Regions from separate parts of the Neobacillus canaveralius genome, predicted to be linked through region 3. Evidence: riboswitches for the same ligand, from Rfam matches in the RefSeq annotation. Region 3 holds a riboswitch; each other region holds the start of a gene.

Evidence for each region. A riboswitch is a leader RNA that binds a small molecule or an ion and turns the genes downstream of it on or off. The one in region 3 is predicted to bind S-adenosylmethionine.
Region 1: another riboswitch for S-adenosylmethionine. It lies ahead of ABC255_RS27960 (transporter substrate-binding domain-containing protein); the one in region 3 lies ahead of ABC255_RS05765 (methionine biosynthesis PLP-dependent protein).
Region 2: another riboswitch for S-adenosylmethionine. It lies ahead of ABC255_RS04120 (methionine ABC transporter ATP-binding protein); the one in region 3 lies ahead of ABC255_RS05765 (methionine biosynthesis PLP-dependent protein).

Annotation. Positions count from the first base shown of each region.
Region 1 is NZ_JBDFLL010000001.1:5,744,562-5,749,828, forward strand. It holds gene ABC255_RS27940 (RNA polymerase sigma factor) at 1-437, opposite strand, end outside; gene mmuM (homocysteine S-methyltransferase) at 621-1,556, opposite strand; gene ABC255_RS27950 (amino acid ABC transporter ATP-binding protein) at 1,587-2,324, opposite strand; gene ABC255_RS27955 (amino acid ABC transporter permease) at 2,321-3,043, opposite strand; gene ABC255_RS27960 (transporter substrate-binding domain-containing protein) at 3,064-3,885, opposite strand; SAM riboswitch class I at 4,031-4,141, opposite strand; gene solA (N-methyl-L-tryptophan oxidase) at 4,301-5,267, shown strand, end outside.
Region 2 is NZ_JBDFLL010000001.1:846,100-851,366, forward strand. It holds gene ABC255_RS04110 (MetQ/NlpA family ABC transporter substrate-binding protein) at 1-599, opposite strand, end outside; gene ABC255_RS04115 (methionine ABC transporter permease) at 617-1,267, opposite strand; gene ABC255_RS04120 (methionine ABC transporter ATP-binding protein) at 1,257-2,288, opposite strand; SAM riboswitch class I at 2,378-2,481, opposite strand; SAM riboswitch class I at 2,554-2,654, opposite strand; gene ABC255_RS04125 (hypothetical protein) at 2,878-3,072, opposite strand; gene ABC255_RS04130 (CBO0543 family protein) at 3,313-3,771, shown strand; gene ABC255_RS04135 (MFS transporter) at 3,829-5,127, opposite strand.
Region 3 is NZ_JBDFLL010000001.1:1,194,453-1,199,719, reverse strand. It holds gene ABC255_RS05780 (DegT/DnrJ/EryC1/StrS family aminotransferase) at 1-1,168, opposite strand, end outside; gene ABC255_RS05775 (sugar transferase) at 1,188-1,808, opposite strand; gene ABC255_RS05770 (polysaccharide biosynthesis protein) at 1,836-3,659, opposite strand; SAM riboswitch class I at 4,097-4,211, shown strand; gene ABC255_RS05765 (methionine biosynthesis PLP-dependent protein) at 4,290-5,267, shown strand, end outside.

The DNA.
Region 1 (5,267 bases), 4.6 Mb from region 3:
TTTATGGAACTAACTCTTATTTCTAATAGTTTTGAAATTTCTTCATATGTAAGTCCTGATTGATATTTTAACAGCAACAGCTCTTGAAAATGAGGTTTCAACTGTGAGAGTGCCTTTCCAAGCTCACTGTTCCTTTCCTTTTTTAGAAAGATTGTTTCAGGAAGCTCTTTTATATCTACTTTCAAAAGCTCTTCGTTTAAGTTCAACTCAAACCTCCCTTGCTTACGGCATTGATCATAATAGAAATTTAACGCAACCCGTATTAACCAACTGCGTATTTTTGAGTTCTTGATTGAATCGAAATAAAGAAGATATTTATATGCAGCTTCCTGAACCGCATCCTCCGCATCCATCTTTGGAATGCCAACCTTAAGTAGGTATCTATACACAATATTAAGTTCTACATTAAGTTCATGATTCTTTTTAATTCCATCCATTATCGTCCTCCCGTCTACAAGACGTATTACGTAGAGAAAAGTTTACATTAATAATAAATATTTTTTTATGCATGCTTTCCTTAAAAAAATTGAGAAACATAGAAAAAGCACTTTCCCTTTACTTAAGGAAAGTGCTTAAAGATTATTTAGTGGTAATTACCTCATGCCGCCCGTAAGTTAAAGCTACTTACGTGCCCAATCGTTAATAGCTTTTATATCTTCAGGTTTCGTCCTACAACACCCACCTATTATTTTTGCTCCTTCTTCGTACCAGCGTTGAGTGCACATGGTAAATTGTTTAGAAGAAGCTCCTTCATTCCATTTTTTATTCGTAGCATCATATTCTTCACCTGAATTTGGATAAACAATAATTGGTTTAGAAGTTTTGCCTTTTATTTCTTTAATTAATGAATCAATAAAATCTGGTGATGAGCAATTAATACCAATGGCAGCTATTTGCTTCTCCCCTTCTAGCCACATCACACAATCAGACATTTTTTCTCCATTACTAATATGAAGCTCATCTTTTGCACTAAAACTAATCCAAGCGTAGATTTCTGGGAATTCTCTTATCACCCTTGTTATTGCTTTAGCCTCTATCAGACATGGAATGGTTTCACACGCTAGGATATCAGCACCAGCTTCAACTAGTATTCTAATTCTCTCTCTATGAAAAGAAACTAGTTCATCCTCATTTAATACATAATCCCCACGATATTCAGAACCATCCGCAAGAACGGCACCATATGGACCGACTGATGCAGCCACTATTGGTTTAGGTCTGTTCTTCCGATTTTCGGTATTATCCCAAAATTCATCACGTGCATTAATAGCAAGTTGAACAGACTTTTTAATTAAATCAGCGGCCTCTTTTTCAGATAGCCCTCTTTCCTCATAACCTTCAATAGTAGCTTGATAACTAGCTGTTATGGCACAATCTGCACCCGCTTTAAAATAATCTAAATGAACCTGCTTGATTAGCTCTGGATTTTCCATTAATATCTTTGCTGACCATAAACGGTCATTTAGATTACACCCATAATTCTCAAGCTCTGTAGCCATTGCTCCATCGATAATCATAATTGGATAATTTTCTAAGATCTGTTCTATCGGATTCATTTTACTTATCCTTCTTCCTAGTAAAATAGCCTACCTTTTTAATACTTTACTTATAAACTGCTTCGTTCTTTCAACACTTGGATTTGTAAACATTTGTTCTGCTGTTCCTTCTTCAAGAATCATTCCATTTTCCATAAAGATAATTCGATCAGAAATTTCACGAGCAAAATTAAGCTCGTGTGTGACAATCAGCATGGTATTGCCTTCCTTTGCTACATCTTTTATAACAGTTAACACTTCCCCAACTAACTCTGGATCAAGCGATGAAGTCGGCTCATCAAATAATAAAACCTCTGGATTGAGCGCCAGTGCTCGAGCAATACCAACCCTTTGTTGTTGTCCACCAGATAGCTGTACTGGATAATGCTCCAATCTATCTTGAAGACCAACTTTTTCTAGGATTTCTGCACTTACCTTCTTCGCTTCATTCGAACTTATATTCTTCACACTTGTTAAGCCAATCATGACATTCTGTAACACTGTTAAATTTTTAAATAAGTTATACTGTTGAAAGACCATTCCTGTGGATAATCGTAAAGACTGAATATCTACCTTTCTAGCGGATTCAATATTTACTCTCTTTCCACTAATTTCAACGATGCCCTTTGTAGGTTGTTCTAAGAAATTGATACAGCGTAATAAGGTTGATTTCCCTGAACCACTTGGTCCTAAAATAGAAACAACCTCTCCTTTATTAACGGAAAAATTTATTCCTTTTAACACATGCTGTTGGTCAAAATATTTATGGAGATTTTCCACTTTAATCATGAGATAACCCCTCTTTCATATCTCCGGGCACGCTTTTCTACTATAACTAGCAATCTCTCGACTATAATACAAATGATCCAATAAACAATAGAAACTGCTATATAGACTTCAAAAAAGGCTAAACCACGAGAACCAAGAATTTTGGCTTGTCCCATGATATCAATAACCCCAATAATAAAGACTAGAGAAGTGTCTTTAATTGTACTGATAAACATATTACCTAAATTAGGTATGGCTACCGATAAAGCCTGCGGGAAAATAATTTTCAGCATCATTTGAGTGGGACTCAACCCTATAGCTCTGGCTGCCTCAAACTGACCACGATCAACAGATTCAATCGCTGATCGTATCGTTTCAGACAAATAAGCACCTAAATTAATTGAAAAGGCTAATAAAGCATATACTTCCGGTGCAATGATATTTACATCAATATTCATGATCCATCCATATTCAGTTTGAAAAAAGTAAATCACTTTTGGTATTCCATAAAACACAAGATATATCTGCACTAAGAGAGGGGTTCCTCTAATAAAAGAGACATAAAAAGAAGAGATTGTCTTTAATACGGGTACCCGATAAATTTTTATCAGTGCTGTAGTAAGCCCAATAAATAAACTAATAATCAACGAACCTACGGCAATTCCAATTGTAATAGGTAATCGTGCAACTATCGCAGGAAAGCTTTCTATTAAAAAATGAATATCCAATAAATTTTCCATTTCTTCCTCCCTTTACAGCCTTATTCAGGGATGTATTCTCCACCCGTCCATTTGACTGACAGGTCAGCTAATGTACCGTCTTCTTTGAGTTCCTTTAGAATAGGATCAATTAATCCTTTTAACTCTTCTCCCTGCTTTCCATCTTTAAAAACAATTCCAATCTTATCATTCACGATAGGCTGTCCTACAACTTCTAAATCTATATTATATTTTTCTATAACAGAATGAATCATAATTGGGTCATTTACATAGGCATCCACACGTCCATTTTGTACATCTTGTAAAATTTCTGAAGGGGTTCCACTTTCGCTATATTTTAAAATAATATCATTTTCTGCTTTTTTATTATGTTCTTCAAGTAATAATGTATAAGAATCACCAGCTAAAGCTCCAACTTTTTTCCCCTCTAAATCTTCTACTGTTTGAATATCTGTTCGACCTGATTTCACAACAATAACGGTTTCTGCAGCAAAATAAGATTCGTCTGTAAACAAGTACTTCTCTTCACGTTCAGATGTTTTCGCCACCTGGTCGGCAACTGCCTGAATTTTATTTGATTCTAGTGCAAGAAACATACTGTCCCATGGAGTAGCAACAAAATCAAAGGTATACCCCTCTAATCTTTCATCAATTTCTTTTATTACGTCGATATCATATCCGATAAGTGCATTACTTTCATCCGCATAAGCGAAAGGAGGATAATCATTTTGAGTTCCAACTAAAATAACCTTTTCCTCCGTTCCATCTGCTGTTGTTGTTTCTTTAGAGGAACAACCATTTAATATACTAACCAAACCTACTAGTGCAATACTTGATAACAATAACCTAGATTTCTTTTTCATTTTACTATCTCCTTTAAAATAAATTTATTATTATTATTGAATAAGAATCTAAGTCATTACTTATATCCAATTCAAATCACTAAAACGGAAACAGAACAATAAAATAAAAAAGCCTCTTCCAATCAGAAAGAGGCTTTTTATCTAAACCTTATCTCTCAGAATGAAACACTCTGCAGGATTTAGCACCTTTCATCCTTCATGGAATGATGGTTGCTGGACGTCGTCGGGCCTGTCCCTCGGTCTCTCGTGATAAGTTATTCATTTTTTATGTTATTTTTTGTATATTATGATAATATTTAATATTAATACTATTGTCAACTACTTTTTCACTATGTACAATTCACTAAATAATCTGATTTTAGTATAACACTAAATCTTATAGATTTTGAGAATTCAGGATAAAAAGATGGGAGAAATGAACTTGAAAGAAGAAGCCTATTTTGATGTAGCAATTATTGGTGCTGGTACAATGGGAATAGCTGCCGGTGCCTTTTTAGCTCAACAGAAAGTAAACACTGTGTTAATCGATGCTTTCGACCCACCACATCATCATGGAAGCCATCACGGAGATACCCGTATGATTCGACATGCTTATGGTGAAGGCAGACAGTATGTAACACTAGTAAAACGTGCACAACAATTATGGGAGGAATTAGAACAGCACACCACCTATAAAATCTTTGAAAAAACCGGTGTTCTTGGATTAGGTCCAAAAGATTCTTCCTTTCTTCAAGAAACGATTGAGGCTGCTAATAAATATGATTTGCCATTAGATATTCTAAATAGCAAAGAAATAAAAGAAAGATGGCCAGGTTTTTCAGTACCAGATCATTTTATTGGTTGTTTTGAGTCAGAATCAGGCCTCATCTATAGTGAGAATGCCATTAAAGCTTATAAAGAAATCGCCATTAATAATGGAGCAAAACTTGTTACAAATACACCCGTACAGCAAATTGAGATGGAAGAAATGAACAATATAAAAATCTCAACTGAAAACCAGGTTTATTATGCGAAAAAAGTGATTGTTACAGCAGGAGCATGGGTAGCCAAACTATTACCAGACTTAAATCTCCCTATTCGGCCAACCCGTAAAGCCTTCGGCTGGTTTGACGCCCCTGCAGACCTTTACGATATCACCAACTTCCCCTCTTTTTACGTAGAGGACGATACGAATATGTGTTATGGATTTCCTTGCAAAGACGGAGCAGGCCTTAAGATAGGAAGATCAGATGGAGGTCAAGCTATTGATCCTAACCAACACAAACAGAACTTTGGTCAATACGAAACAGATGAAGAGGACCTAAGATTCTTCCTCCGAACCTATATGCCTAAAGCAAATGGAGAATTAAAACAAGGAAAAACATGCTTATATACCCTCTCAA
Region 2 (5,267 bases), 350 kb from region 3:
CCGTTATTGATCACAGAAGCAGCAACGTCTGGCAATGCTCTAGGTGTTTGCGCTGGTACAACTGGAACAAATTCAATGTTCTTAGGGTTTTTCTTTATTTGAGTAAGATCTCCATTTGGATCAAAATCTTTTGGTAATTCAATAAGTCCAGCTTCTTGAAGAAGTAATAATGCACGGCCTTGATTGGATGCATCGTTCGGAAGCGCAATTTTTGCACCATCTGGAATGTCTTTGACATCTTTGTGTTTTTCAGAGTAAATTCCCATTGGGGCAAGGACGGTAGTTGCGATTGGCACTAGGTCTAATTTGTGTTCTTTAATAAATACATCAAAATAGGCAACGGTTTGGAATGCATTAACATCTATTTCACCTTCTGCAAGTGCAGTGTTGGGAGCAACGTAATCTGAGAATGATACGATTTCGATATCGATTCCCTCTTTTTCAGCCTTTTTCGCTACAAAATCCCAAATACGTGTATCGGTTCCGCTAACACCAAGCTTAACGGTAGTGGTTTCTTTACCCTCTGATGTTTTCTCAGCGCAGCCAGCGCCAATAATCGCTAATGTAATAATAATGATGGATAGTAAAAGTTTTTTCATCGTATTTTTCCTCCTAGTTATCTTCGTCTAATTTTTTTTGCTGCTATATTCCCAAATGACTGTAGACCTTGTACGATCACAATCAGAATTCCTACTGTAATCATCATCGTGACTGTATCAAAACGCTGGTAGCCATATGTAATTGCCAAATCTCCAATTCCACCGCCGCCGACTGCCCCAGCCATTGCCGAAGCACCAACAAGACCGATGGTCGCGATTGTCAGGGCAAGAACTAGTGAGCTGAGTGCTTCAGGAATTAAAAATTTACTAATAATTTGCCATGGGGTTGCGCCCATTGCCTCTGCTGCTTCAATGACACCAGGATCAACCTCTAGTAAGGAATTTTCTATCAATCTGGCAATATAGGGTCCTGCATAGAAGACGAGAGGAACTACTGCTGCTGCGGTTCCAATCGAAGTTCCAACAATCAACCTTGTAACGGGTATCATTGCCACCAATAAAATGATGAACGGAACAGATCGGAAAATATTAATAATTCCATTCAATACATTAAAAACCGGCAGATTCTGAAGCAGATGGCCTTTCCGTGTTACGACAAGTAAGATTCCCAGCGGCAGTCCAAGGATGGTTGAGAACAAGAGTGAAAAAGCAACCATCTGGACCGTTTCAATTAAAGCAGAAATAATTTGCTCTGAGTTAACTAGCATGTGCTGTCACTTCCTTTATGCTGATTTTCTTCTGGTTGATGTAGGTTAATGCACGGATGATTTCTTTGTCAGAGCCTTGGAACTCAACAATTAAGTTTCCAAACGGTGTGCCTTGAAGCTCAGTAATGGTTCCGAACAGGACATTGATATGAATATCAAACTGTTTGGCAAGTTCGGAGAGCAGGGGCTGACCGGATGTGCTGCCTACAAAATTAATTCGGTAAACCTTTTGCATTCCGTCATGTTTTTGAATGATTTCTTTTATAGAATCAGGGATCTGGTCGTTCATGACAGAGCTTACAAAGTTCTTTGCCGTCTCCGTTTTAGGAGATGAAAAGACGTTAAACACCGTGCCTTCTTCAATAATTTTACCGGACTCAATCACTGCCACTCGGTCGCAAATTTCTCTGATGACCGCCATTTCATGGGTAATGATTAGAATGGTTATGTTGTATTCCTTATTGATTTTTTTCAACAGCTGTAAAATGGAGCTGGTTGTCTGTGGATCAAGTGCAGATGTGGCCTCATCACAAAGTAGAATCGATGGCTGTGTTGCCAAGGCCCTTGCAATTCCAATTCGCTGCTTTTGTCCGCCTGAAAGCTGGTCAGGATAATAGTCCGCCTTGTCGGCCAACCCGACAAATTCTAGTAATTCCTGAACGCGCTTCTTAATACCATCCTTTGGAACTTTGGCAAGTGTCAGAGGCATTGCGACGTTGGCAAACACTGTTTTTGAGTTTAATAGATTAAAGTGTTGAAAAACCATGCCAATATTTTTCTTAATCTCACGGACTTCTTTTACGGACATCGAAGTGAGGTCATGACCATCGACGATTACACTACCTGAGGTCGGACGCTCTAGTAAGTTTACACAGCGGATAAGTGAACTTTTCCCAGCACCGCTAAACCCGATTACTCCGAAAATCTCTCCCTTATTAATCTTCAAATCAATTCCATTCAAAGCTGCAACCTGCTGCCCGCCACTTTCATAAACCTTTTTAAGATTCTGAAATTCGATCATGGTGTATCTCTCCTTTTTTAACAAATAAAAAACCCTCTTCTTGGAAACAAGAAGAGGGCATGCCGATGCAAAGTAATAGCAAAAAACTCTTCTTATCTCCCAAGCTTGCTGCTTGCTGGATTTGGCACAGTCCCCAATTGGTTCCGCTGCCGAGGTGTCATAGGGCCAGTCCCTCAACCTCTCTGGATAAGAAATATTATTCAGTTAAAAATAAAAAACCTCTTCTTGAAAAAGAAGAGGGCAAATTGAAATAATTAGCGTCCTCTTCTTATCTATCAAGTCGCACTTGCTGGATTTGGCACAGAATCTTGTGATTCCGCTGCCGAGGTGTCATAGGGCCAGTCCCTCAACCTCTCTTGATAAGAAGTATTTTTACTTTATTCATTTTTTGAACTTGTTAATTAATTTACTGTAGGGATAGTGAAAAGTCAAATCCCTTTTTTAAAATAATAATTAATTCCTTGGTTTTAAAGCGTTCTCAGTGCTTATAAATAGGCATTTTTAATAAATAAAAAAAATTTACTGCTGGCCTTCGCAAAAAACAAAAAAAGAGCGATAGTTTTCGCTCTCTTTCTTGAACTTTAAACAACTATCTTCTTTTTACCAAACAAAGTACCCCTTGGATGATTAACACAAGTGAGAATAAAAGGACAGCTATGACACCAATTAGGAGAACTAACGGACTAAGCGGCGCTAAGAATCCAGTTAGCTCTACTCTTAATAAGGCAAAACCGGCAAGGATACATAAGAAGTATAAAAACGGACTGCGATCTAATACACTCATTGCATATTCACTCCTTTCTTGGGGTTAATTCATTACTATTCATAAAAGGAGTATTTTATTTACCAGAATAATAAATCAGTCACAAATAACTATTTATTTGGAAAATTAATCCTCCTGTTCGGGTGGGTAGAGTAGGTCTTTTGGCATTTTATCTGGATGAGGATTGATAGGTGACTATATGAGCAAGGATTTGGAAAGTATAATTTTTAATTAGTTGTTTTTGAAGGAGATAGTCCATCCATGTGGAAGCTGGTATTTATTTTCTTTTTTATTCTTGTTATCATTGCTTTTCTAGTCCCAAAGAGATTGACTAAAATTGAATTATATACAACGAGTCTTTTTGCTTTGGTATTTGGTATCAATGTAGATTTGGTTCTCGTCTTTAAATACCATTTGTACGGATATTTTGGTGAAGGTTTTCAATGGCTGGGGTTTGTTGGAGAATTTCTTTACTTTATTCCAGTCAGTATTTTGTTCTTAAACTATTATCCCTTTAAACGGACTAACCAACAGAAACTCTTTTATATCCTTGCATGGACAGCAGGATCCTCCATTATTGAATTTATTGTTGAAAGGACTCACTTTTTTAACTATACTGGCTGGAAGCTCTGGTATTCCATCTTTCTATATCCCATCGTTTTTCTAATCTTGGTGTCTCATTTAAGGATGGTTAGGAGAATTATAAAATTAGATCGATAAAAATGGGGTTGGATTCTACTGAATCCAACCCCATTTGTTAGGATAACTTAAACTTCATCAAAATGCTTCCACACTTTTCTTCACTACTTTTTCCGCTTTAAGCTCCGGATGAACCCTTCGTATGACGGTTGGTCTTAAAAGAGTAAGTACTACACACACACATAATCCAGATGACAGGAGCAGAACCCATTCTGCAGGGAAGACATCATACAGAAATCCATACAGCACCATACCTAATGGTGATAAAGCAATTGCTACTGTTTCAATGAGTGAAAATACACGTCCCTTAAATTCGTCGGCAATTTGTTTTTGCATCATCACTTGTGTTGGCGTGTTAACGAAAACAATACACACTCCTAAAACAAATTGAAGAAGAATGTAGTAACCAAACATGATGTTATAAGACATAATGAAGAGTAATGGAAGAGTGGAACTTCCCATGACGACCCCCATGAGAACAATGCCTCTTTTTGAAACCAGCAGTGGAAATTTTATCTCTTTCCGAATGGAGAGATAAATCGATAACAGCAGCATACCGACCGCGAAGGCACCTTCTGTAAAACCAAAATGATGGGAAAGCATTTTTAATTTTTCAATCAGAATAAAGGAATATCCAACCTGATAGGCACTGAAAAGGAAATTAACTAATAACGCAATCCAGATAATGGTCATCAACATCGGCTGTAATTTTAAATAGGATACACCGGCCTTCATTCCTTGCCACATGGATTCTTTCGACTTCTCCACTGTTTCTGCTTTTTGGACAGCGAACAAAGTGAAGTTCATCGTAGCATCGAGAACGATTGCCACCGTTGAAGCAGCCATATAGAAAATAAGGAAAATTGGCATGGAAATCACTCCATACAAGAGTCCTCCGACTGCTGGAGAAGCAATAGCCGCAAAGGAAACAGACATTTGATTTAATGACATGGCTTTTTGAATTCTTGTTTCATCCACAAGCCCTGTAATCGAGGAAGTGAACGCTACACTGGAGAACATGGATGTAAGGGACAGAAGGCAGGTAGTAATATAGATAGCGGTTAAAGATAATCCAGAGGTGACACTGACGACTAACAATCCCCCTATCCCTAAGGTCGTCGCTATTTGTGAGGTAATTGCAATCCTTTTCCGTGGGTACTTATCGATGATATAACCTGCAAATGGAGCTGCGATGGTACGAGGCAATACATTACATATCAAATTCAGTGCAAAACTTTTCGCCGATCCTGTTGCCTGCAAAATATAAAAACTAATTGCAAATGAATATACCTGCGAACCAAACGAAGCAATCAGTTTGCTGATGGTGAATGTCCAAAGATGATAAGTGGCTTTTTTCAACATTACACTGCTATTCATAAAAATCTCCTCTTTTCTTTAAAGTTTAATTTAATTAAACAAATCATAACACGAAGTTTTTACCAAATCAAGTAATAAGTTTAATTAAATTAAACAAATTTATTTTCATTTCGTTTACATCTTTCAAATTATGGATAAGT
Region 3 (5,267 bases):
GCTGATTAATGTTTCTATTAAACTTACTTCTAATGCAATGAATGATTCTCATTTGGTCTTCATGTTTCATATTGGAACCTGATGGTAAACATATGCCTGTTTTAAATAGCTTCTCTGAAACACTCTCATTCTCACTATGTGAATAGTAGCTATAGTTTTCAAAAAGCGGCTGAAGGTGAAGAGGCTTCCATACTGGTCTTGCTTCAATATTCTCTGACTCTAATGAAGCAAGAATTTCATTTACAGCTACACCTGATTTTTCCTGGTTTATGGTTAAAGTAGTTAACCATCGATTGGAGAATGTCTCATTCAATTCCGGCATAAAAGTAATACCAGGAAGGTCTTTTAATTCTAGTTGATAAGTCTTGAAAATCATTCTTCTAGAATTAACTCTTTCTTCTAATACCTCTAGTTGACCTCTTCCAATTCCTGCTACTATATTGCTCATTCGGTAGTTATAACCTAGCTGGCTATGCTGATAATATGGGGCTGGGTCCTTTGCCTGCGTTGCTAAAAAATGAGCTTTACTCAGTGCCCTCACATTATTAGAAACAAGCATTCCCCCACCCGATGCAGTAATTATTTTATTGCCATTAAATGAATAGATACCGAAGTCCCCTATAGTTCCACTTGCCGTACCTTTATAACTTGACCCTAATGATTCTGCAGCATCTTCAATAATAGGAACTTGATACCTTCTACAAATAGTGGAGAGTTCATCCATTTTGGCTGATTGCCCATATAGATTCACAATAATTACTGCTTTTGGTATTTTATCTTCCTCCAACGCATGCTTGAATGCCATCTCTAGTGCAGTTGGGGACATATTCCACGTATCGGGTTCAGAGTCGATAAAAACAGGGTCTGCACCTTGATACAAAATTGGATTGGCAGAAGCAACAAAGGTTAGGCTTGAACAAAAGACAGTATCGCCTTTTTGAACATTTAATACTGACAGGGCCAAGTGAATGGCTGCGGTTCCTGAACTCACAGCAACAGCTCCATTAACTCCGAACCTTCTAGCTATTTCTTTTTCAAATGCTTCTACATTTGGACCTAAAGGAGCAATCCAGTTGGATTCAAATGCTTCATTTATATACTTTAATTCAGTTCCACCCATATGGGGAGGAGAAAGAAAAACCCTATTTCTAGAGGGTATAGACACCAAATCAAACACCTCCAACTTTTTAATAGTTCGTTTTTTTTTCACTTCTATTTAACTCTGCACCTTTAAATAATTCCACTGTTACATGGCCGTCTTGACTAATGTTTTTTGGGCGAAGTAGCTTCAGAATCGTTAACCATATTATTTTCATATCCAGTAAAAGTGATTGATGTTTGACGTACCAAACATCTAGTTTAAATTTCTCTTCCCAGGTAATCGCATTTCGACCATTAATTTGTGCCCAACCTGTAATCCCTGGCTTAACTAAATGTCTTAGTGCTTGTTCCTCAGTATATAATGGTAAATACTCCATTAATAATGGCCTCGGTCCAACTAAACTTAGTTCGCCTTTTAACACGTTAATAAATTGTGGAAGTTCATCAATACTAAATTTTCTTAGAAAGTATCCGAATGAGGTCATACGTTGTTCATCAGATAAAAGTGAGCCATTTTTATCCTTCCACTCCGTCATACTTCGGAATTTATACAAATAAAAAGGCCTCCCATTTAATCCAGGACGCTGCTGTTTAAAAATGATAGGAGAACCCAGTTTCCATTTGACCAAAATTCCAATTAGTACAATAACAGGTGAGAAAATAATTAAAGTCATCAAAGAAATTACTACATCTATTACTCTCTTCATGAATTCACTCCCATTTCTTTATCATACTTATATTAAGATTGGGAATTGGGATACAGTAGTTCCTTTCTTGTTTGCAAGATCTACTATCCTCTTTCTTACTTCATCTTGATTCAAATTCGCATAGATTGATAATAGTTCTTCTATCTCCTGACTAAAAATAGTTGATGATTTCCCAATATAAATATTTGGATATATTTGTTCTTCTGTAAGCTCGTCATCTTTTAGTAATTCTTCGAAAATCTTTTCCCCTGGTCTGATCCCAGTGTATTCAATCCCGATTTCTTCAATAGAGTTACCAGATAGATTTATTAAATTTTTAGCCAAATCAACAATTTTCACTGGATCCCCCATATCCAAAATAAAAATTTCTCCCCCTCTTGCTAAAGCCCCTGCTTGAAGAACAAGCCTGGTTGCCTCTGGAATCGTCATAAAATAACGCACCATATCAGGGTGAGTGACAGTAATAGGACCTCCCTTTTTGATTTGATTTTTAAATAATGGGATTACACTTCCCCTGCTTCCAAGTACATTACCAAAACGAACAGTAACAAATCTTGTTAGGCTTTCCTTATCCATCTGTTGAATAATCATTTCGGCAAGTCTTTTTGTAGCTCCCATTACACTTGTAGGATTCACAGCTTTATCGGAAGAAATCATTACAAAGGTTTTAACTCCATTATAGCTAGCTGCTTGTGCGGTATTCATGGTCCCAATCACGTTATTTTTTATGGCCTCTTCTGGGTTAGATTCCATTAATGGAACATGCTTATGTGCAGCTGCATGATAGACCACATCTGGAAGATAAGTAGCCATTACATCCCTCATTTTTCTGCTATCCTGTATATCAGCAATAACTGGAATATATTCGATGTTTGTATTTTTAAAAGAATCCCTTAACTCCATATTTATGGAGAAAATGCTATTTTCTCCGTGCCCTAGTAAAATTAATTTAGCAGGTTCAAAAAGAGAAATTTGGCGGCAGATTTCTGAGCCAATCGAGCCCCCTGCACCTGTAACCAATACCACTTTATCTTTGATATATCCTGAAATACTCTGAATATCTAATTCAACTTGTTCCCTTCCTAACAAGTCTTCAACTTGAACATCACGAAAATGATTAACAGATACTTTTCCAACCATAAGGTCTTCGAGCATTGGAAGGACTTGGGTTTTAGCTCTTGTCTTAGCACATTCCATAAATATTTTATTTAATTCCTTTTTACTTAGGGATGGAATCGCAATCACAATGTTTTCAATTTTGTTTCTACTAACCATTTCTTCTAGGTTTGCAGTTCCACCAATCACTGGAATACCTAAAATATCAAGATTCCGCTTTTTTAAGTCATCATCGATAAACCCAACTGGCAATAGATCTGCTTTATTATTCTTTCTTATTTGCCTTGCCACCATCATCCCAGCAGATCCTGCACCTACAATGAGTGTTCGTCTTTTATTTTTTTCATTAATCAGAAAATTCTCCTGAAATAATCTCCAACTGAATCGAGTACCACCAATAAAAATTAAGTTCATCAACCATGTAACGGTAAAAAATCGATAGTTTGATAGATGAAAAAACACTTGTTGTACCAATGCTGCAATAATAATTGATATACTCACAACCTTAAAAATGCTTAATAATTCCCCTATACTCGCATATTCCCATGCTTTTTTGTACAATTTGCTTCTATATGTTAAGGCATAATGAGTGAGCAAAAGCACCAACGTGAAATTGGCAGTAGGGCTACTTAGTGTAACGTCTCCTTCTACCAAATAATGACTAAGGATAATCGATGAAAATAAAATACATGTATCAAATAATATAAACAAAGAAATTCTCAGTCGAAAAGTCATGTTCCCACCCCTTTCTTTTTCTTGAAAAATTTTAATTATATACTCCTTTTAAAAGCACATAATGAAAATTTTTATAAAATGGGCATTTAACCCGTCCTCACATCATACTCTTGACGACTAGCGTCTAAGGTTCACTGACCCACAGTATGACCGAGTGCCTCCTGGGATAATGGAAAGGAGACATCACCATTAAAAACATATAAAGTGCGATTTTGTACTTAATAAAGAATATAATCATAAAAAAATTTGGTTTTATTTCCCTATATAGTTTATTTTAGTTCTTTATACAGAACGTGTCAATCTGAAAATCACTTATATCGAACTTAGAAAATACATCATTTTATACCTTTCAAACATTATTATGTCATTATTAATAGAAAAATGTTGACTAGGCTTTCTATTTGTAGTAAATTTTATAAATAATCTAAATACTTATGTTCTTATCAAGAGAGGTAGAGGGAATGGCCCTATGACGCCTCAGCAACCATCAATGGTTATTTCATTGAAAAGGTGCTAAGTCCAACAAGTTATTGGTAACTTGGAAGATAAGAAGAATGACAATGCTTACAGCATCCAAAGTCTTCTTCTTAAAGAAGACTTTTTTTATTATTCATATAGGAGTGGTTGACCATGTATAAGATTGATACGAAGCTAGCTCAAATTGGAAATCGCAGCGAAACTGCGACAGGGACGGTTAATCCTCCCGTTTATTTTTCAACTGCCTACCGTCATGAGGGTATTGGGCAGTCAACAGGGTTTGATTACACACGGACAGGTAATCCGACTCGACAGCTGCTTGAAAAGGCGATTGCCGATTTAGAAGGTGCAGATCAAGGATTTGCCTGTAGTTCGGGTATGGCAGCTATTTTTACAATTCTTTCTCTTTTCGAGTCTGGGGACGAATGGATTGTGAGCGAGGATTTATATGGTGGTACTTATAGATTACTAGAACAAGGCTTCAAAAAATGGGGATTACAAACAAATTATGTAAATACCTGTAATATTGAATTGATTGAAAGTAACATAACTCCGCAGACAAAAGCAATTTTCCTAGAAACACCAACAAATCCGCTTATGCAGGAATCAGATATTGCGGCTGTTTCAGAAATCGCAAAAAAACACGGAATCTTGCTGATTGTCGACAATACCTTCTACACACCACTAATTCAGCAACCAATCCTGCTAGGTGCAGATATTGTCATCCATAGTGCAACCAAATACTTAGGCGGTCATAATGATGTTCTTGCTGGTCTTGTTGTTGCCAAGGGGAAAGAACTTTGCGAGGCTCTTGCCTTCCACCATAACGGAGCAGGCGGTGTCTTAAGTCCTTTTGATTCCTGGTTAGTAATGCGTGGAATGAAAACATTGTCACTAAGAATGGAAAGACATGAACGCAATGCAAAAGCGATTGTTGAATACCTGTCTAACCATGATGGTATTACAGATGTACTGTACCCAGGAAAAGGTGGAATGGTATCCTTCCGCTTACAAGATGAAGCATGGGTCAATCCATTCCTTCAAAGTCTTTCACTGATCTGCTTTGCTGAAAGTCTTGGTGGAACTGAAAGCTTTATCACCTATCCTGCAACACAGACACATGCCGATATT